4 regions of the Halomonas sp. LC1 genome follow, and region 2 is predicted to be linked to each of the others. Evidence: predicted binding sites of a transcription regulator. Region 2 holds the regulator's gene; each other region holds the start of a gene.

Region 1 (5,583 bases), on a different contig from region 2:
ATCACGGGTAATGGTCACCAAGTCGGCCGCTTGGGCAGGCAGGATGAACGAAGACGTGAGCACTGCTAACAACAGGGGGCGAAAGGGGGCATTGACTGCCCAGTGTGCTAGTCGCATGGGATTGCCTCTAGGTGTCAACGTAAGACGGCGCGGCAGAGCGCCATTCTGAAAGAGTGGCATTATAGTTACATTCATGTATGTATGCTAGACTTGAACTTGCCTGATTTGTGTGTACAACACTGATGTCAAGCGGATCCTTCCTTACCTTAGTCCAAAGCATCGTTGGTGGGCGCACTTTTGCGACCACGCTGGCGATATTGCCGCGGATCGACGCCCCATTTCTGTAGCCGTGAGGTCAGCGTCGTCGGTTTCATCCCTAACAGTTCCGCCGCCCCTCCCGCTCCAGACACTTTGCCCTTTGCCGCTTTCAACGCTTTTAGCGCATTGCAGCGCTGCTGGTGACATAGCGCTTGCTCGGTGAGCGGGTGGTCAGGTAGCGCGCTATGATCTTGCGCCGGTATGTTGAACGTCGTATGACGGGATGGCGGCTCTGCCAGTAGCAAATCATCAAAAGAGAGCCGCTGATCCTGGGTCACGATCACCTGACGTTCGATCACGTTCTCCAATTCACGAATATTGCCCGGCCATGGGTAACGAGCGAGGACCTCTAGCTGAGCTGGCGGTATTCGCACGCCCGGCTTGTTGAATTTCAGGCAGGCGCGATGCAAGAAGTGGCGCGCCAGCAGCGGGACGTCTTCGATACGTTTTCGCAACGGGACGGAATCGATGGGAAAAACGTTCAAACGGAAGTAGAGATCCTCGCGAAACTGACCGGCATCGATCATCTCTTTTAGCTCGCGGTTGGTCGCCGCAATCACCCGCACGTCCACTTCGCGAGTGCGGTTATCCCCCACCCGTTCGAACTGCTGATCCTGCAGTACGCGCAGCAGCTTGCTTTGTAGCTCCAGCGGGATCTCCCCCACTTCATCCAGAAACAGCGTGCCGCCGTGGGCCAACTCAAAGCGCCCTGGCCGGTCTTGTACCGCACCGGTAAAGGCGCCTTTTACATGGCCAAAAAACTCACTCTCGAAGAGGTCACGAGGAATCGCGGCGCAGTTCACGCGGATCAACGGCCGGTCGCTGCGGCTACTGCCCGCATGAATCGCCCGGGCAATCAGCTCTTTACCCGTGCCCGATTCGCCGCTAATTAACACGTTCGCGCTGGTGGGGGCTACCATGGCGATCTGCTGCACCAGCTTTGCGACCGCCGGGCTGTTGCCGACGATATTGCGGTGGTTGACCTCGGCTTTAATCTCTTCTTGCAGGTACTGGTTCTCCAGCTCCAACCGGCGCTTGAGCGACTCCACCTCTTCCAGTGCATCGCGCAGCTGCTGCTCGGCGTGCTTGCGCTCACGGATATCGCGAAACAGCACAACGGCCCCCACTAGGCGGCCCATTTCAAAGATCGGTGTGCTGGTGTACTCCACGGGAATCGCCTCGCCGTTTTTATGCCAGAACACCTCGTCATCCACATGGTGCACTTGGCCATCGCTAAACGAGGCGTGGATGGGGCACTGCTGTACCGGAAAGTGGCTGCCATCGGCGTGGGTGTGGTGGAACATTAGGTGCGCATCGTGGCCCACCATATCTTCCGTGCTCCAGCCGAGAATGCGTTCGGCAGCCGGGTTGACGAAGGTGGTTTTCCCCTCCGCATCCAGGCCATAAATGCCCTCCCCGGCGGCGCTGAGAATCAGCTGGTTCTGCTTTTCGATACGCTCGAACACCTGCTCGACCCGCTGCCAACCCACCTCCCCCTGGCGGTGCTGGCGGCTGAGTTCGGCCTTGGCGCGGCGCTGCTCGGCTTTATTGCGATCTATCACCGTCAGCAATAGCTGTGAGGAGTCGTGTAAGCGCTGCCCATAGACCTCGACACGGCGAGGCTGGCGGACGCTATCCAACAGCACTAAATCATCCGACCAGCCTTGGCCGGTCGTCAGCACCTCATCGGTAAAGCTGACCCATAGCGGCAATGAAGCGCTTAGACGGTGGCTAAAAGGAGTAGCGAGCGGCTGCTCGTGATGAATCAACAGCAGTTGACACGCTGCGGTATTGGCATCAATTAAGCGGTCGCTCAGAGGATCAATAATCACCATGGCCAACGGCGTGTAGTGAGCCATCAGCGTTAAGGACGGGTGAGCGTCATCTTTCAGGGTGGCAGCGTGCATCGCAGGCTCCTCATTTGCCAGCAGGATGTCGCTTACTCCATACAAACAACGGGCCAATCACGAACTTTCGTTATTTAAACAACGAAATATCGTTATTTACGAAAAACCGTGACTACTCGAGGAACTACAAGCTCGCCGCTTAACAACAGCAAACCCATGATCGATATACAAAAAATCCAGAAACAAGCGTTCTGGCATGCAACTCGCTATCCATAGGAATAGCGCCGCAGGGAATCATCACGCACCAAGACGGCGCAGCCTAAAGCCCTTTTGCTCCTGTGAGGTAAACGTCCATGAAAGAGAACAACGACCACAGCAGTCTTGGCAACCCGTTTGATCATCGCCAATCACTGATTCACGGACGGCAGTGCGATTGTCATCAGTGCCACTCTTCCCAACCCAGCATTATTACGTCGTCTACTCAGCCAACCGCGAAAACAGCGGCGTCCACGCCGAATAGTGCCGATGATGTGATGGATCGCATGGTCGAAAGCGCTTTGGTGCGCGGCATGTTTGGCCATAGCGATATGCACCGCCGCCAGTTTATGAAGCTGGTAGGTGGCGGCACGGCCGCTGCGGCGCTGGCGAGCCTGTTCCCCCTGGATTCGATTAAAGCCGCGGTAAAAGAGAGTTTAGGGCCGCTTGAGAAAACCCAGCTTAATGTCGGCTTCGTTCCGATCACCTGCGCCACGCCCATCATCATGGCCCACCCCATGGGCTTTTATGAGCGCTACGGCCTGGATGTCTCGGTGATTAAAACCGCTGGCTGGGCGGTAGCGCGGGACAAATCCCTCAACCGCGAATACGACGCGGCGCACATGCTAACGCCCATGCCGCTGGCGATGACCCTCGGTGCAGGCTCTACCCCAGAGCCGTTCATTATGCCCGCCGTCGAAAACATCAACGGTCAGGCGATTGTGCTGCATAACGACCACCTGGATAAGCGCGCCCCCCAGCAGTGGAAAGGCTTCACCTTTGGCGTACCGTTCGAGTACTCCATGCACAACTTCCTACTGCGCTACTACGTGGCCGAGCACGGCTTAGACCCGGATCAAGATATTCAAATCCGCGTGATTCCGCCGCCCGAAATGGTCGCCAACCTGCGGGCAGGCAACATCGACGGCTTCTTATCCCCCGACCCCTTTAACCAGCGCGCGGTGTTTGAACGCATCGGCTTTATTCACCTGCTGACCAAAGAGATTTGGGACGGCCACCCCTGCTGCGCCTTTGCCACCAGCGCCCGCTTTGCCCGCGAAAACCCGAACACCTATGGCGCGCTGCTGCGGGCGATTATCGATGCCACCCAGTACTCTTCAGACCCCGCTAACCGCTCAGAAATTGCCGAAGCCATTGCCCCGACGAACTACCTGAACCAGCCGGTCACGGTCATTGAACAGGTACTCACCGGGCGCTTTGCCGACGGTTTAGGCGGCGTACAGAACGTGCCGGACCGCATCGATTTCGATCCCTTCCCCTGGCACTCCATGGCGGTGTGGATCCTGACGCAAATGAAGCGCTGGGGCTATATCGAAGGCGACGTGGATTATCAGCAGATTGCCCGGGATGTGTATCTGGCCACCGATGCCCAGACCGTGATGCGCGAGCTGGGGTACGAAGCGCCCGAAGAGACCGCCCGCAACTACCAAATCATGGGTAAAACCTTTGATTACACCCAGCCTGAAGCGTATGTCGAAAGCTTCGCCATTCGGAGGGGCTAACCATGGATCGCACCACCACCGAATGGAAATTAAGCCTGAACGCCCGCGCCACGATTCTCGCCATTATGCTGCTCGTGGTTGGCCTGGGCGTCTGGGAAGGGTTGAATCAATCGCCCTTGATGGGCGGCGGCGAGGCGCTAAGCGAGTACGAACAGCTGCTGGCCGGGGCCGATGAGAGCGCCAAAGTACCGCCGCCCTCGGAAATTGCCGTGAAAGCGTGGCAGGAGCTTTCTAACCCCTTTTACGATGCAGGCCCCAACGACAAAGGCATTGGCATTCAGTTGGGCTACTCGCTCTACCGCGTGCTCAGCGGCTACCTGCTGGCCGCGCTGGTGGCGATTCCGATTGGTTTCTTAATTGGCATGTCGCCCCTGGCGTACAAAGCGCTCAACCCGTTTATTCAAGTGCTGCGGCCTATCTCGCCGCTGGCCTGGATGCCACTGGCACTGTTCATCATTCGCGACTCTGAAGCCTCCGCTATCTTCGTGATCTTTATCTGCTCGATTTGGCCAATGCTGCTCAACACCGCCTTTGGCGTGGCGGGCGTGCGCAACGACTGGGTGAACGTGGCCCGCACCCACGAGCTGTCGTCGCTGCAAACGGCCTTCAAAGTGATTCTACCTGCGGCCGCACCCACCATTCTGACCGGCATGCGGATCTCCATCGGCATTGCCTGGCTGGTCATCGTGGCTGCCGAGATGCTGGTGGGCGGCACCGGCATTGGTTACTACGTCTGGAATGAGTGGAACAACCTCGACCTGACCAGCGTGATCTTCTCCATCCTGATGATCGGCGTGGTGGGCATGCTGCTGGATATGTCGCTTGCCTATATTGCCCGCTTTGTCACTTACGCCGAATAAGGAGCCGACCATGAGTCATGCTTTTGTAGAGGTACAGAAAGCTGCCAAGCGCTTCCCCGGCGCCACTAAAGAGGCAGAACCGCTAACGGTGTTTGAGAACATTAGTTTTCAGCTCAAGAAGGGCGAGTTTGTGTGCATCATCGGCCACTCTGGCTGCGGCAAATCCACCATTATGAACGCACTCGCCGGGCTGGATCAGTTCTCTGAAGGCTCCATGGTGATGGAGAACAAAGAGATCAGTGGCCCTGGCCTTGAGCGTGGCGTGGTGTTTCAAAACTACAGCCTGCTGCCCTGGCTCACCGCGCTTGAAAACGTTCGCTTTGGCGTACGCGCCCGCTGGAAAGCGTGGAGCGATCGGGAAGTCACCGACCACAGCATGAAGTATTTGGAAATGGTCGGCTTGAAAGAGGTGGTAGACCGCAAGCCCTCCCAGCTCTCTGGCGGTATGCGCCAGCGGGTGAGCATCGCCCGGGCGTTTGCCACCAAACCCAAACTGCTGCTGTTGGATGAGCCGTTCGGCGCGCTGGATGCGCTGACCCGGGGCGTCATTCAAGACGAGCTGATCAAAATTTGGAGCCAGGATCAGCAAACCGTGTTCATGATCACTCACGATGTGGACGAAGCGATCTTACTGGCCGACCGCATCTTCTTAATGACCAACGGCCCCCAAGCGCGTATCGCCGAAGCGGTGGAAATTGACCTGCCAAGGCCCCGCCAGCGGGCAGAGATCGTCAAGCATCCGCACTTCTACACGATTCGTAACTACCTGGTCGATTTTCT
Region 2 (5,583 bases):
CATTCGCCAGGGCGAGATGCAACTGCGCGGCGAACGCGTCGAAATTCAGCGCAACGACTCAGGCGAGCTGTCACGCGCCATTGCCACGGGTGAGCGCGCCTACCTGCGCAATCAGCTCGAAGATCAAGAAACCCCCATGGAGGGCTGGGCGCGTCGTATCGTTTACCATGTCGCCGAACGCCGTGTAGAGCTGATCGACCAAGCCGAACTGACACAGCAAGGCGACCGTTTCCAAGGGGGGCGTTTGGAGTACTTCATCGACCAGGAAGTGGTGCAAGCACGCTCCGACGTGAGCGGTAGCGACAACCAGCGCATTCGCATGACTCTTCAGCCCGAACAATAGGGAGCGGCCACGTGGCAGCATCAACCTCTGCAGATTCCGCACCTGTCAAAACGCTCTACGCCCATCACCTAGCGAAGAGCTACAAACGCCGTCGGGTCGTGAAAGATATCAACCTGGAAATCGCTCAGGGTAGCGTCGTCGGCCTGCTGGGGCCCAACGGGGCGGGTAAAACCACGTCGTTTTACATGATCGTTGGACTGGTCAAATCCGATGCCGGTAGCGTCGGTATCGACGACGTCGACCTGACCCATGCGCCCATGCACGAGCGCGCCATGGCCGGGATTGGCTACCTTCCCCAGGAAGCCTCCATTTTCCGCAAGCTCTCGGTGGCCGATAACATCATGGCGATTCTCGAGACGCGCAAAGCGCTGGACCGCAGCGCTCGGGAAGCACGCCTCGAGTCACTGCTCGAAGATTTCCATATTACCCACATTCGCGACAACCTGGGCATGAGCCTCTCAGGGGGCGAGCGCCGCCGAGTGGAGATCGCTCGCTCACTCGCTACCGAGCCCGCATTCATTCTGCTCGACGAGCCGTTTGCCGGGGTCGACCCTATTTCAGTGGGTGAAATCAAAACCATCATTCGCGCACTGAAAAAACGCCACATCGGCGTCTTGATCACTGACCATAACGTGCGCGAAACCCTGGATATTTGTGACATTGCCTACATCGTTGGCGACGGCCATATCATCGCCAGTGGAAACGCCCAGGAGATCCTCAATAACCAGAAGGTTCGTGATGTCTATCTAGGCGCAGACTTCCGCCTCTAAACTCTGGCCTGACCAAACTTTTCTTTTAGTGGCATGCTTATTGCACTTGCACAGAGTCATAACTCGCTCTAGGGTGGAGCTTTCTGATTAACGAGTGGTTCTCAGATGGTCATGAAAGCTTCTCTCCAATTGCGTATCGGCACACAGCTGACCATGACACCTCAGCTGCAGCAGGCCATTGCCCTGCTACAGCTCTCCACGCTGGACCTCCGTCAAGAAATTCAGCTAGCGCTGGACGCTAACCCCATGCTCGAACAAGAGGATGAGTTTGGCGAACAGGCTGTTAGCGAGCCTCAAGAGACCGAGTGGTCGGACAGCATTCCCAACGAACTCTCCGTAGACAGCGACTGGTCGGACACCTACCAAGACATGGGCAGCTTGGGCGGTAGCAGCGAAGGACCCGACTTCGAGCGCCAAGCAGCAGGCCAAAGCCTTCATGGCCATCTGTTATGGCAATTGGCCATGACTGACTTCTCTCCCCGCGACTATGCCATTGCCGAAAGCCTGATCGATGCACTGGATGCCAACGGCTATCTCACTCAACCGCTCAACGACATCCGCGAAGGCCTCAAGGCGCAAGGCCACGACAGCCTGAGCCAGCGTGAAGTAGAAAACACCCTGTTGCGCTTACAACAGTTCGAGCCCACCGGCGTGTTTGCCCGCGACCTGCGCGAGTGCCTGATGCTTCAGCTGGCCGCGCTGCCTGAAGACACCCCGCTATTGATGCCCGCAAAACGCTTGGTGCGTCAGTTTCTCGAAGCGTTGGGCAAAGACGATTTACGGCTACTCAAGCGCCGCCTGAGCCTGGATGACGAGCAGTTGGACGACGTCATCCGTTTAATTCGCAGCCTTGACCCACGCCCAGGCAGCGCCTACGGCGTGACCGACGACAGCTATATTACGCCCGATTTGGTCGTGCGCCATGACAACGAGGGCTGGCACTTAGAGCTCAACCCGGAGGCGCTGCCGCGCCTGCGTATCCAGCCCGATTACGCCAGTTTGATCAAACGTGCCGACAAGAGCCAAGACAACCAGTTCTTGAAAGAGCACCTCCAAGAAGCTCGCTGGCTGATCAAAAGCCTTTCCAGCCGTAATGACACGCTTCTGCGAGTAGGTCGTGAAATCATCGCCCGCCAGATCGGCTTTCTAGAGCACGGCGAAGAGGCCATGAAACCGCTGATCCTGGCCGACATCGCCGAGGCCGTGGAGATGCACGAGTCCACGATCTCCCGTGTGACGACGCAGAAATTCATACATACGCCACGAGGCGTGTTCGAGTTGAAGTACTTCTTCTCGAGCCAAGTCAGCAGCCACGATGGCGGCGATAGCCACTCCAGCACCGCCATTCGTGCACGGATCAAAAAACTGATACAAGAGGAGCCGTCGGGTAAACCGCTCTCCGATAGTCGCCTGGTGACCCTCCTTGAGGAGGGAGGCATCAGCGTTGCCCGGCGTACGGTAGCGAAATATCGCGAGTCAATGGGTATTCCCTCGTCCAGTGAGCGCCGCCGTTTACGTTAGTTAAACGGTAGGGCATGACAAACTCGACGCAGGGGCTTTGCAATAGCGCAAAAAGGGTTACAATCGAAGTACAGCCCGATGGATAAGGAGCACGTCAATGCAAGTAAACATCACTGGTCATCACGTTGAACTGACTGACGCCTTGCGTGACTACGTTAACGAAAAGCTGGAACGCGTCGAACGCCACTACGACAACATCACCACGGTGCAAGTGACCTTATCTGTCGAGAAGGAACGCCAGCAGGCAGCCTGTACGCTGCATGCCGCCGGTGCCGACCTTCATGCCGAAGCCCTCGATAACGATATGTATGCCGCTATCGATGCGCTCGCAGACAAAATCGATCGTCAACTCGTTAAACACAAGGAAAAAGCACAAGCTCGCGCCCAGGGCGCAGGCGTGCGTTAACTCAATGACGTTGGAAACCATCCTCCCCCCGGAGCGCGTGCTCTACGACGTGCCCGGGGGCAGCAAAAAACGGGTGCTGGAGTTTTTCAGCACCTTCATCGCCCAAAACACACCCAGCCTCGATAGCCAAGAAGTGTTTAGCCGCCTGATTGGACGCGAGCGTCTCGGCAGCACGGGAATTGGCAACGGCGTTGCCATCCCCCACGCACGCAGCCCGCACTGTAGCTCGCCCATCGCTGGCTTTTTGAAACTTGCCGAGCCGGTCGATTTCGATGCCATCGATGGCGATCCCGTCGATCTAGTGTTCGTGTTGCTCGTACCCGAAGAGGCGGACGACACGCATCTCGCTCTGCTTGGGCAAGTCGCGACGATCATGAACGATGCGAATACCCGTCAACAGCTACGCAAAGCCAGCAGTCAAAAAGAGCTATTGACCCTGATGACGGCCAAGATACGCGAACAGGCCGCGTAAGATACTCACACGTCCATCACTGTTTATTTCCTACGCTCATACGCCAAGAGAGACGCTATGCAACTGGTGATCATTAGCGGCCGTTCGGGGTCCGGTAAATCTATCGCCTTACAAGCGCTGGAGGATCTTGGCTATTATGCGATCGATAACTTACCTGCCATGCTGCTGGGCTCGCTGATCGATGAGCTGCGCGCTCAAGGAGAACGCACTCGTATTGCCGTTAGCATCGATGCGCGCAACCTCCCCATCGCGCTGGAGCGTCTGCCAGCGCTGTTGGAAGAGCTACGCCAGCGAGACATTCGTTTTCAGGTGATCTATCTAACCACGGACGCACGCATTCTGCTGGAGCGCTACTCCGCCACTCGTCGTCGCCACCCCCTCACTCGCGACAGCGAAATGACGCTGGAAGAGGCGATCAACAAAGAGGAGGAGACGCTACATGAAATACGCGATCTCGCCGATTTATTGATCGATACGTCTCGGCTCTCCGTCCACGATTTGCGCCGCCGCATTACCGATCAAGTGGCCCACCAGCGCCAGCATCAGCTCACGCTCACCTTTGAGTCCTTCGGCTATAAACGCGGCGTTCCGCTGGATGCGGATTTGGTCTTCGACGTACGCTGTCTGCCCAACCCATACTGGGACCCTACCCTTCGGCAATATACTGGCCGCGATGCCAATATCGTCGCTTTCTTGAGCGGTTACCCGGTAGTGGAAGCCATGGCCAGCGATATTCAGGCTTGGCTGGAGAAGTGGTTACCGGCCTACCAAAACAGCCAACGTAGCTACATGACCGTAGCTATCGGCTGCACGGGCGGCCAGCACCGCTCCGTCTACATGGTGGAGCAGCTCGCCCAGCGGCTCGTTAAGCAGACCGGAGAAGTGCAGTTGAGACATCGCGAACTGGGGCTGCAGTACACGCTGAGCGAAGAGCCCGTGGCGCCAAGCCCCACCACCGCGACCACCCGTACGCCCTAAGCCTTTTTATTCAAAGACCCACTCGGCAAAAAGGAACCAGAGTGCCCGAAAGAACGTTAACCCTTACCAACCAGCGCGGCCTCCATGCCCGCGCGGCCACCAAATTGGTTCAGTGTGGCCAGCAGTTTTCTGCCAGCATCCACGTATACAAGCAGCAGCAAAAAGCCGATGCCGCTAATATCATGTCGCTGCTGATGCTCGCGGCGCCCTGCGGCACCGAGCTCACTGTAGCTGCGGAAGGGGAAGACGCCGAACAAGCGCTCGATGCCATCGAAGCGCTGTTCGACGCGCGGTTTGACGAAGACCAGTAACCGACTCCGCGTCAACGATTAGCTGCCAGCGACGGTCATCGCATCCACAAGCCAACTACCCGTGTGAATGCTGCCACGGGTATCCGTGTCATCGCCCACAGCGCTTAGTCCTGCAAACATCTTGTTCAGGTTACCGGCGATCGTGAACTCCTCGATTGGGTACTGAACCTCACCGTTTTCGATCCAAAAACCCGCCGCGCCTCGCGAGTAATCACCGGTCACCCCATTCACCCCCTGGCCCATGAGTTCGGTGACCCAGATACCGCGCCCCATCTGTTTCAAGAGCTCGGCACGCGGTGTCAAAGGAGCCAGCAAGCGTAGGTTACGTGCGCCGCCTGCATTGCCTGTCGAGTGCATGCCTAAACGCCGTGCGCTGTAGGCAGAGAGCATGTAGCTGGCGACCTGCCCCTGATCGATGAAACGATTATTGCGGGTTTGCACCCCCTCGGCATCGAATGGCGAACTCGCCGTCGCCCCCACTTCCATGGGTCGCTCTTCCAATCCAAACCACTCGGGAAAAAGCGGTGTCCCCAGGCGGTCGCATAGAAAGGAGGCTTCGCGGTAAAGCGCTCCGCCTGCCAAAGCACCCATAAGATGACCGATCAGGCCGCTGGCCAGCGTCGGGTCGAACAGCACCGGAAAGGTACCGGTCGGCGGTCGACGCGCGCCCAGTCGCCGTAGCGTACGCGCTGCGGCCTCTTGCCCCACGTCCTCTGGCTGGCGTAAATGGAGCGGATTCCGTGCCGCCGTGTAGTCATAATCACGCTGCATGCCTTGGTCAT
Region 3 (5,583 bases), on a different contig from region 2:
GCGTAGCAAACCCACACCCCTGGGGCCACGTTTGTCGCTTGTCATTGTGTTACGAAATGAGACAAGCCGTTTAAAATCGATCTGCACGGAACGGCGTCATGTCGATGGCGGTTGGCTTCTGTTCCATCATGTCGGCAAGCAGCTGACCGGTCGCAGGGCCTAGTGTAAAGCCCTGGTGACCGTGGCCGAACGCGAGCCAGAGGCCGGGATGACGCGGCGCTGGGCCAATCACCGGCTTCATGTCTGGCAAACACGGGCGTGCGCCTTTCCAGGCGGCGCTGTCCTTGCGCTCACCTAATGGAAAAATCGTCCGCGCGACGTTTTCAGCGGCACCCAGCTGCTCTTCATCGGCCGGCGATTCTAAGCGATCCAATTCAGCCCCGGTGGTCAGCCGTACGCCTGCATTCATGGGTGCCAGCAAATAGCCAATCTCGGCATCCATCAGCCAATAATTCAATGTCGCCCCTGGCTGGGTCGCGTAGTGCATGTGATAGCCGCGCTTCACAAACGTCGGGAAGTGATAACCCAGCGGCTTCATCCATTGCCCCGCCCAAGGCCCGAGCGCCATGACCACTTCATCGGCTTCGAACGTCGATTCCTGGGTCGTCACGCGCCAGCGCTCATCGATTTGAGTGACGCCCGTAATATCCGCCTGCACTAAGTTTCCGCCCATGGCCTCAAAGGAGGCCGCATAGGCGGCCACCAATCCACCCGGATCGGCGACCGTCCATGGGTCAAGCCAATGAATAGCACCAATGATCTTATCGCCCAGTTGTGGCTCCTTTTCAATCAACGCAGCGCGATCGAGCACGCTGAATTCGACGCCATAAAGCTCGCGCGCTTCCTCGGCCTCCTTGATGCGTTTGGCAAGCTTCTCTGGGGTACGATAGATCTCCAGCCAACCCTCTTTGCGCACCAAATGCTCTGCCCCCGATGCTTCGATCATGGGTCCATGCGCCTCTAAACAGAGCTGAATCAACGAGGCGTACTCAGGCACAATTTTTTTATACAGCCGTGATGAGGAGTGGTGCCAATAGCTCAATAGGGGTGACGCCGCATTGACCATTCCAGCGGGACGATAACGGATATCGACACGGCGGTTTGGCAGTACGCTCAAGATAGTCTTCATATCACGAGGAAAGGGGTAAGGCCTCACCGCTTCACGCTGAATGATACCGGCGTTGCCAAACGAGGTTTCTCGTCCAGGCTGACGGCGGTCCACCAGCGTTACTTGATAGCCACGTTTTTGTAGCTGCCAAGCAACACTGACACCCACCATACCTGCCCCCAACACCACCGTTTGACGCGCCATTTTGATGCACTCCTATCGCTCTAAAAATCAATTCGCCTCATGCCGCCAGCAGCACGGATAACGTATTGAAAAATATCACCAATCAAAGCGCTTTTGCATAGTCACAAACACTGTTTTAACTCATTTTTTTAGTTTTTTATCTCGCATAAAGCGTAATAAAGGATGACTTTGCTAGCCACGGCATAACATTTGCTTAATGATCATTAGGCCCGTTTTGTTAGATCCAACGTTTCGCTGCGCAGCAGGCCGAACGCTGCATTTACAGGCAGCATCTCGCGATTCCCTGCACCAATTAAGTGCCTGCATTGCACCCAATCAACACAAGGAACACACCCATGATCGATAGCTTTGACACCACTCTGATCGACACGCTTTGGGTGCTTTGGGCGGCCGCGTTGGTATTCGTGATGCAAGCCGGGTTTCTCTGCCTGGAGGCAGGCACCACACGAACGAAAAACGCCATCAACGTCGCTATGAAAAACCTAGCGGATTTTGCCATTGCCGTCAGCGTTTTCTGGCTAGCCGGCTTTGGCATGATGTTTGGCGCCTCTCAAGCGGGATGGTTGGGCAGCTCGCTGTTTGGTTGGCAGCTCGAATCGACCGACACCTGGCTAATGACCGTTTTCATCTTCCAAGCGATGTTTTGTGCCACCGCCGCGACCATCGTGGCCGGCGCCGTCGCTGAACGAATGCCGTTCCTCGGCTATTTATGGACCGCGTTTTGGATTGCGCTCTTGATTTACCCCGTTTTTGGCCACTGGGCCTGGGGCGGCTTGTTAGGAGGCGCGCCGGGCTGGCTGGCGTCGCTTGGATTCATCGATTTTGCCGGTGCGACCGTGGTTCACAGCGTTGGCGGCTGGGTGGCACTCGCGGCGGTACTGGTCATCGGCCCCCGCCGGGGACGTTTTCAAGTCGATAAGCCACCCACTGCATTTCCAGCAGGTAATTTGCCACTGGCAATGCTTGGGGCGCTGTTCATGGTACTTGGCTGGTTTGGCTTCAATGGTGGAAGCACGCTCGCTCTGGATGGCTCGGTGCCTGGAATTATTGCCAATACCGTGCTGGGCGCCGTGGGGGGCATTTTATCGGCCATGCTAGTGGGCTGGCGGGTTCGGCGCTATGCCGATGTGATGTACGCCATCAATGGCGCCATTGCTGGCTTGGTGGCAGTCACGGCAGGTGCCCATGCGCTCTCATTGGCCACGGCATTTCTCATGGGCGGCGTGAGCGGTGTGCTCATGGTGCTGGCCAACGAATGGCTGTTGAAGAAGCAGATCGATGACGCGGTGGGCGCGATTCCTGCGCATTTGGTCAGCGGCATCTGGGGCACGCTTGCCCTACCATGGCTGGCTGACCTCTCTCTCCTCGATCACCCCCTCGGTCGCGCCGATCAGTTCGGTATTCAGCTATTGGGTGTGGCGGCCTGCGGTGTGTGGAGTTTTGGGATTGCATGGCTGCTGTTTAGCATCACTCGCCGCTTCCTGCCTTTGCGTGTCTCGAAAGACGCGGAAAAAATGGGGCTCAACCTTGCAGAGCATGGCGCCAAAAACGAGCTGCATCAGCTGCTCGAGCACATGCGTCAACATGAACGGCAGGGGGACATGCACCAGCGCATCGAGGCAGACCCGTTTACCGAGGTAGGTGAAATCGCCGCTAGTTATAATCGCGTCTCGGCAGCGCTGGAACGTGCAGTCGGACATACCCAGGTCATGCTGCGTAACCTTCGTGATGGCGTCGTTACCTGGCAAGCCGACGGCACGCTGACGGGACTGAACCCAGGCGCAGAAGCACTGTTCGGCGTGGAGGCGAAGCAGTGGGTCGGGCGTCCTGTCAACACGCTACTGCCCAATAAGCTGCTCACGCCTGGCGCAAAGCATGAAATCAAACTGCGTCTGCATGACCAGCAAGTCCGCTATTTAGAGATCCAAGTAAGTGAAGGCGCTGCGGGCTCTGTTTCTGAGTGCTCGGGCATGGTCCGGGACATCACCGAGCGTAAACAGCTTCAAGAACAGTTGAACCGGGAGCGAGATTTGGCACGCACCACGCTAGCGTCTATAGGCGATGGTGTCATCACGTGCGATGCCAGCGGCAGTGTGACGTTTCTTAATGCCGAGGCAGAGCGGCTCACGGGGTGGACGCTTGCTGACGCCACCAACAAACCGATTCAGACAATCTACTCACTTCGTGATGAGCTAAGCGACGAGCCCATCAGCAATCCGGCGCGGCAGGTACTCACCCAGCATCGGGCCGTGCACTTCAGTGAACACTGCCAGCTGCTGCACCGCAACGGCAAACGTTTTCCCATACAGCATAGCGCCGCGCCCATTCGTTCTCGAGGCGGCATCACGCTGGGCGCAGTAGTGGTGTTTCAAGACGTCAGTGTGACACGGCAACTCTCGGAGCAGCTCAATTATCAAGCAACCCACGACAACCTCACGGGGCTAATGAACCGGCGAGCCTTTGAGGCACTGCTGACCAAATTGCTCGCCCAGGAAGAGGAGTACCATCATGTGCTCTGCTACTTGGACCTGGACCAATTCAAGATCGTCAACGACACCTGCGGCCATTTGGCAGGCGATGAACTACTTCGTCAGGTCTCCATGAAGCTGAAAGCCCACGTGCGCCACAGTGATACCGTGGCTCGATTGGGCGGGGATGAATTTGCCCTGGTGTTGCCCCACTGCCCACTGGACAAAGCCAAGATCATTGGTGAGGCGGTTCGCCGAGATATCGAGCACTTTCGCTTTGCATGGCAAGGACATACCTTCGGTATTGGCGTGAGCATCGGCTTGGTCACGATCACCTCGGAAAATCCCATGCGCTTGTCGGACACGCTGCACGCAGCAGACGCCGCCTGCTATACCGCCAAAGAGGCGGGCCGAAACCGCCTTCACTGCTATCAACCCGACGACCATGCACTATTAGAGCGCCATGGCGAACTGCAGTGGGTTCAACGTCTGCAAAATGCCCTGGATAACGACACGTTTCGGCTATTCGCACAACCCATCAGCGCGGTATGCGGCCAAGGCCCAGGTTATCGAGAGATTCTGCTACGCCTGGAGGAAAGCGGTACTCTCATTGCTCCCGGCAGTTTCCTGCCGGCGGCAGAGCGCTACCATTTCATGCCGCGTATCGATCGCTGGGTGGTTCGCAATACGCTTGCCTGGCTCGGCGATCGTCATCGCTGCGCAGATGGCCAAAGCGTGGGCCACTGGGGAATCAACGTATCGGGAGACTCTCTATCGGACAGCGATTTTTGCCAAGAGCTGATTCAGCAAGTGCGCCGGGCCAATCTTCCTGAAGGCACGCTGTGTTTTGAGATCACCGAAAGCGCTGCGATTGCGCAGCTCTCGAAAGTAAGCGAATTAATTCAGTCACTGAAATCGTTGGGCTGCCGTTTTGCCCTCGATGACTTCGGCACCGGGCTATCATCGTTTAGCTACTTGAAGCAGCTTTCCGTCGACTATCTCAAAATCGATGGCAACTTCATTCGTAACATTCACCATGATCCCATCGACCGCGCGATGGTAGAAGCGATTCATGCCGTCGGCAAAGCCCTGCATATCGATACGGTCGCCGAATACGTCGAGAATCCATCGACGTTAGACATGTTGCATTCGCTGGGGATCGATTATGCGCAGGGATACTTATTGGGAAAACCAGAGCCCATCACCGATGCCGCCAATGGACGTATTAAAGTCATGCCACGATAAGAAAACGGGGTAAGAGATAATAAGAAAATAAAACTACTTAGGGAGGGATTAAACAAAAAAAGAATAAAAGAGAAGTCAGGTTAATGGGGTGGATGATGGGGATCGAACCCACGACCACCGGAGCCACAATCCGGGGCTCTACCACTGAGCTACATCCACCACAACCTGTAAACCGTGTGCTAATTGCCAATGGGGTGGATGATGGGGATCGAACCCACGACCACCGGAGCCACAATCCGGGGCTCTACCACTGAGCTACATCCACCACTGACAAAAGCAAGCTTGAAAATATCCAACTGGAAACAAACACAGAGATGTATTTGATTGGCACGCCCAGCAGGACTCGAACCCGCAACCTACGGCTTAGAAGGCCGTTGCTCTATCCGGTTGAGCTATGGGCGCACATGATGTATCCAGAGAATACGGATGAGCACTTGACCACAACCAAAGTTTGGAGAAGCAGATTAACACCTTCCGTGCCAGGTACATGGTCGGGATGGAGGGATTCGAACCCCCGACATCCTGCTCCCAAAGCAGGCGCGCTACCAGACTGCGCTA
Region 4 (5,583 bases), on a different contig from region 2:
AACCCGCGTTTCCGAGTGGCGGCCGAATGCCACAACGCTTATGTTACTCATCACACCAAGACGCTCGCATGGGCATACTGAGGCATGAGGAAAGACCGATGAAACGTACCATCGCACTAGGCATCCTACTGTTGGCAATGCTATTGGTAATGAGTGGCTGCAATACCGTTCGCGGTATGGGGCAAGATATCGAACAGGGCGGCGAAGCCATTCAGCGCTCGGCGGACTGACCATGATGATGACCGTCTACCTTTCACACGGGCTGGAAAGTGGCCCCGGCGCCCTGAAAATGCAGGCACTCAAAGGGGTCGCCGAACAGTTGGATGACTGTGAGCCGGTCATCATGGATTACCGCGGCATGGACGAGCCAACCGACCGGCTGGCACACCTCACCAGAACGCTACAGTCGCGCGGCGACGATCCCGCCCGCTGCGTTTTGGCAGGCTCTAGCCTGGGAGGCTGGTTGAGTGCGGCGGTCAGTGCCCAAACGCCCGTATTGGGCTGTTTTCTACTCGCCCCTGCGCTGGGGTTGCCCGAGTATCCTGAAACGTCCCCCACGATCCAAGCGCAGTACACGCATATCATTCATGGCTGGCAGGACGATGTCGTTCCCCCAGGGCCCGTGATCGAACGCGCCCGTGTACAGCGACTCTCGCTACGAATGATCGATGACGACCACCGTTTGCACGGCAGCCTGGACACGATTCTAGCGGATTTCAGACGCTTTCTAGCGCAGTGCGCTGACGGTCAGCGAGGGGCGACATAAAAAAATACGACAAATAGTCGACATTGCCACCTCATATCTATACAAAGGATATACACGAAAAAGGAGAGTGCTCATGTTTGGACTATTCAATCGCGATCCCCAAAAGAAGCTCCAGCAGGCCTATGAACGCAAACTCCAGGCAGCGATGGAGGCTTCCCGTAACGGCGATATGCGGGCCAATGCCACGCTGACCGAAGAAGCAGAAGAGCTTCTGGCCGAGATCAACCGGCTCAAAGCGCAGAAGGGCTAACACGATGCGCCCAAGGTGGCCGCGGATTCTGCTGACGCTAGCGCTTGCCACGGGTCACGCATATGGGAATTGCCCGTCAACCGGGCAGTGGTGGCAGGCAGGCGGTGCCGTGGACGCACCAACGCTGCTTGCCCAGGCCGCTCAGCAGCAAGTCGTACTGCTGGGTGAACAGCACGACGCCGAAGACCACCACCGCTGGCAGCTACACACCTTAGCGGGACTCTACGCGCACCGTGCCGACATGGTGATTGGCTTGGAGATGCTGCCTAGAAGCGCTCAGCCAGTGTTGGACCGCTGGGTAGCGGGCGAGCTGACCGAGACAGCGCTGCTGGCCGAAAGCCACTGGGAAGAGGCGTGGGGGTTCGATGCTGCGCTTTACATGCCCATTTTTCACTTCGCGCGACTACAAGCGATTCCGCTCGTCGCCCTCAACATCACGCCAGAACTGCGCCAACGGCTCGTCCAAGAGGGCTTTGATCAGTTACCCGCTGACCAGCGCTACGGAATTCCTGCCCCGCTACCCGCCCATGCAGCCTATCAGCAGCGTTTGACCCAGGTATTCGAGCAGCATGGCATGGGGCAAGAGAACCCTGCGATGTTGTCCCGCTTCACCCAAGCGCAGCTCGCCTGGGACACCGCCATGGCGCACGGCCTGGCAGAAGCCGTCAAAGAGGGCGCGTTAGCCGTTGGCTTAATGGGCCTTGGCCACGTCATCTACGGCCACGGCGTAGAGCATCAGCTCGAAGGGATGGGGATCCAGCACACCCTCAGCCTGCTGCCCTGGGAACAGGCGGAGTGCCGTGTCCCAGACCCAGCGCTTGCCGATGCCGTCTTTGTTCTCCCCCCATCCCTTACCCGCGAGCCCACGAATTAGGCGTCATCCGCCAGCGCAGGCAGCAGCGTTTTAAGCTTACGGGTCAAGGTGTTGCGCCCCCAGCCCAGCAGCTCGGCGGCTTCGCCCTTACGTCCACCGGTATGCTTGAGCGCCGTTTCGATCAGAATACGCTCGAAATCGGGCACCGCTTCTTCCAGCAGATGCGTATGCCCTTCGGCCAACGCATGATCGGCCCAGTCTCGAAATGCCGTACGCCAATCGCCGTATACGCTGCTCTCGGAGGCTCCTACCGTCCGTAGTTCGGGCGGCAGGTCTTCGACCAGGATTTCCCGACCGGAAGCCATCACCGTCAGCCAGCGGCAGATATTTTCCAATTGACGGACGTTCCCTGGCCAGGGCAGACGCGTTAAATGCGCTTCTGCTTCGGGGGTCAACACTTTGATGTCGGTAGACAACTCTTTGGCGGCTTCGGCCAGGAAGTGGCGGGTGAGCCGAGGAATGTCTTCGCGCCGTTCGGCTAAACGCGGAAGATGAACGCGAATCACGTTCAGGCGGTGGAACAGATCCTCCCGGAAGCGCCCATCGTCGACGAGCGATTCGAGATTTTGATGCGTTGCCGCGATGATCCGCACATCGACTTTCACCGGCGTGTGACCGCCCACCCGGTAAAACTCGCCGTCGGCCAGCACGCGCAGCAGACGCGTTTGCGTTTCGGCCGGCATATCGCCGATCTCATCCAGAAACAGCGTGCCGCCGTTGGCCTGCTCGAAGCGGCCTTGGCGCTGCTGGGCCGCACCGGTAAAGGCCCCTTTTTCGTGCCCAAACAGCTCGGATTCGATCAAGTCGCGCGGAATCGCCGCCATATTCAGTGCAATAAACGGCTTGCCAGACCGGGGGCTGTGCTGGTGCAGCGCCTGAGCCACTCGCTCTTTACCCGTGCCCGACTCGCCGTTGATCAGTACCGTAATATGCGAGTGGGAGAGCCGACCAATGGCGCGAAAGACTTCCTGCATGGCAGGCGCTTCACCGATGATTTCGGCGCTCAACCCCTCTGGCACGCTCACCGGGCGCTGGCGTTCACGGGCGTGGGCGACCGCACGGCGCACCAGCGCGAGCGCTTCGTCCACATCGAACGGCTTGGGCAAGTACTCGAACGCCCCACCCTGATAAGAGGCCACGGCGCTGTCCAGGTCGGAGTGTGCGGTCATGACGATGACCGGCAGGTCCGGATGGGCGTCACGCACCCGCGACATCAAATCCAGCCCGTCGATGCCCGGCATACGGATATCAGTGACCAGCACATCCGGCGGATTGTCCAACAGTCGCGCAAGCGCCGTATCCGCTCGCTCGATACACTCGACCTCCAAGTCGGGTTGCGCCAGCGCGCGCTCCAACACCCAGCGGATAGCGCGGTCATCATCGACAATAACCACTCGTGCAACATCGGTACGTGTCGCCTCAGTCATGACGCTTCTCCGGTGCAATTAATAACCAATGGAATCAGTAAACGAAATTCGGTATGTCCGGGTCGTGAGTCGCATTCGATCAATCCTTGATGTTGGTGCAATATTGACTGGGCAATCGATAGCCCTAGGCCGCTGCCTTCCGCGCGGCCAGAGACCATCGGGTAAAAAAGCGTGTCGCGCAGCGCCTCGGGAATACCAGGGCCGTTATCGATCACGCCCACTTCACTCACCAAGCGATGCCGTTCGGCCCCCAGGGTAAACTGACGGCGCGCACGGGTCCGAAGCGTCAGTTCGGGAGCGGACGTGCCCGCATCGCTCATGGCCTGAACGGCGTTGCGCGCTACGTTGAGCACCGCTTGGATCATTTGTGATTCGTCACCGGACAGGTCCGGTAGGCTAGGATCATAGTCGCGACTGATGGTGACCTGCGGATGCTCGGCAATCAGCAGAGCCCGCACGCGCTCCAACACTTTATGAATGTTGACGGGCTCGTGTTTGATAATGCGATTGGGGCCCAGCATGGAGTCGACCAAATCCCGCAGGCGGTCGACCTCCTCCACGATAATATGGGTAAACTCGCGTAGGGCCGGGTCGTCCAAATCCCGCTCCAGCAGCTGTGCGGCGCCGCGAATGCCTCCTAAAGGGTTCTTCACCTCGTGAGCCAAGCCCCGCGCCAGCACCTTGATGGTCTCTTGGCGAGTGGTGAGCGCCTCTTCCCGGGAGATCTGCATCAAGCGATCCCGCGGCTCGACCTCCAACAGCAGTTCATCGGCAGAGAGTGGCGTGACCGTATAATCGACGGTCAGCGGGTCGCTATTGAGCGGCGTAATACGCGCCTCGCGCTGTGTGTAGGGATGGAACGCATCGCGCGCTTTGGCCAGCACTTCATCGATGCTTTCATCACCGCCGAGCAACGTATCCAAACTGATGCCCTGCACGCGGCTGAAGCTCACCGCCAGCAGCGCTTCCGCGGCCGGGTTCATCCAGCGCACGCGGAGTTCACCGTCGAGCAGCAGAACTGCGGTGGTGAGGTGTTCGAGTAAGCGCTGATACATGGCGTGTCCTGAAGCGTCGCTCCGACCAATACTCATGGGCACTGATCCATTAAAGAGGGGTGTTAGGGGAGGAGCTGCAAAAAGCGCGCCAATTCAGCGCAAACCGCGGCTTGCACGGCTTGTGGGCAGATGACGGGCGCATGGCGAGCCTTTATAGCGCAATGCGCTGTCGCCCTCGCCGCCCTAATGCACCATTATAGTGCACAAGACTATTCAGCGATAAAAATAGTCACCGGATCGGTGCGGTGCTGCACACGGCCCTGGCTATCCAGCAGCTCGGCGTACACTTGGTGCGCCCCTGCAGGCAAGCCTGCCAACCAGAAAGCGTCACTATGCAGGGCCGACTGGCTGAGTTCGCCATTCACCAGCAGTTGAATCTGATGGTCGTCTCGCAGCGGTGGCACCACCTGCACTTCCACTGGCGTCATACCGCCCCGCACGGAAGCACCGCTAGCGGGATTAGCAATCGTAAAACGGTCATAAGGCATAAACGGCTGACCCGGCCTACCCAGGCTTCGCGGTGCCGCTGTAGAAGGGCGCGACGCCGATGGCATGCTGGGCAGCGGTGCCAGCGTAATGGCATCCCCACCCCGCTCAGGGTTATCGGTAAACGTCACGTTGCCCTGCTCATCCACCACGCGATACACCGTTTGCGACTGGGCCACGCTTACCCACAGGCACAGTAGAAGCACCGCCGCTGTGGATAAACCTATTCTGTTTTGCAAACGTCGTCTGCTTATCATTACTAGCCCCTGCGTATTTCGCTTCCATAAAAAAACCCCGCCGAGGCGGGGTTTTCTGGCTAATCACACCGCAAGGGTGATTTTAGCACCGTCATTAAAGACCGTTCTTAGCAAGAGTAGTACATGTCGAACTCAATCGGGTGAGTCGTCATGCGGATACGCTCGACGTCTTCCATCTTCAGTTCGATGTAGGCATCGATCATGTCGTCGGTGAACACGCCACCTTCGGTCAGGAACGCACGGTCAGCATCGAGTGCTTCCAGTGCTTGATCCAGGCTGTTGGCAACGGTCGGTACGGACTTGCCTTCTTCCGGCGGCAGGTCGTACAGGTTCTTATCCATGGCATCGCCAGGGTGGATCTTGTTCTTGATACCGTCGATACCCGCCATCAGCATCGCTGCAAACGCCAAGTAGGGGTTGGCGGTCGGATCCGGGAAGCGAGTCTCGACACGCTTGCCTTTCGGGCTA

Evidence for each region. The regulator sigma-54, encoded in region 2, starts transcription at its own class of promoters, with help from an activator protein. The targets are predictions, from matches to a motif close to TGGCACNNNNNTTGCTNT.
Region 1: QIT27_RS01270 (CmpA/NrtA family ABC transporter substrate-binding protein) is a predicted target of sigma-54. The motif match lies at 2,418-2,435, and genes of this name have one in related genera.
Region 3: amt (ammonium transporter) is a predicted target of sigma-54. The motif match lies at 1,491-1,508, and genes of this name have one in related genera.
Region 4: glnL (nitrogen regulation protein NR(II)) is a predicted target of sigma-54. The motif match lies at 4,446-4,463, and genes of this name have one in related genera.

The regions. Positions count from the first base shown of each region.
Region 1 is NZ_JASSPG010000001.1:275,735-281,317, forward strand. It holds gene QIT27_RS01260 (TolC family outer membrane protein) at 1-117, opposite strand, end outside; gene QIT27_RS01265 (sigma 54-interacting transcriptional regulator) at 267-2,225, opposite strand; gene QIT27_RS01270 (CmpA/NrtA family ABC transporter substrate-binding protein) at 2,519-3,943, shown strand; gene ntrB (nitrate ABC transporter permease) at 3,946-4,803, shown strand; gene QIT27_RS01280 (ABC transporter ATP-binding protein) at 4,814-5,583, shown strand, end outside.
Region 2 is NZ_JASSPG010000004.1:86,167-91,749, forward strand. It holds gene lptA (lipopolysaccharide transport periplasmic protein LptA) at 1-343, shown strand, start outside; gene lptB (LPS export ABC transporter ATP-binding protein) at 355-1,113, shown strand; gene QIT27_RS07945 (RNA polymerase factor sigma-54) at 1,219-2,634, shown strand; gene hpf (ribosome hibernation-promoting factor, HPF/YfiA family) at 2,732-3,040, shown strand; gene ptsN (PTS IIA-like nitrogen regulatory protein PtsN) at 3,045-3,512, shown strand; gene rapZ (RNase adapter RapZ) at 3,570-4,490, shown strand; gene QIT27_RS07965 (HPr family phosphocarrier protein) at 4,532-4,801, shown strand; gene pmbA (metalloprotease PmbA) at 4,820-5,583, opposite strand, start outside.
Region 3 is NZ_JASSPG010000003.1:248,509-254,091, reverse strand. It holds gene QIT27_RS06895 (NAD(P)/FAD-dependent oxidoreductase) at 71-1,312, opposite strand; gene amt (ammonium transporter) at 1,648-5,025, shown strand; tRNA gene QIT27_RS06885 (tRNA-His) at 5,110-5,184, opposite strand; tRNA gene QIT27_RS06880 (tRNA-His) at 5,216-5,290, opposite strand; tRNA gene QIT27_RS06875 (tRNA-Arg) at 5,351-5,427, opposite strand; tRNA gene QIT27_RS06870 (tRNA-Pro) at 5,514-5,583, opposite strand, start outside.
Region 4 is NZ_JASSPG010000008.1:145,860-151,442, reverse strand. It holds gene QIT27_RS14205 (entericidin A/B family lipoprotein) at 99-230, shown strand; gene QIT27_RS14200 (YqiA/YcfP family alpha/beta fold hydrolase) at 236-766, shown strand; gene QIT27_RS14195 (DUF6435 family protein) at 840-1,016, shown strand; gene QIT27_RS14190 (ChaN family lipoprotein) at 1,126-1,890, shown strand; gene ntrC (nitrogen regulation protein NR(I)) at 1,887-3,317, opposite strand; gene glnL (nitrogen regulation protein NR(II)) at 3,314-4,372, opposite strand; gene QIT27_RS14175 (DUF4124 domain-containing protein) at 4,582-5,097, opposite strand; gene glnA (glutamate--ammonia ligase) at 5,223-5,583, opposite strand, start outside.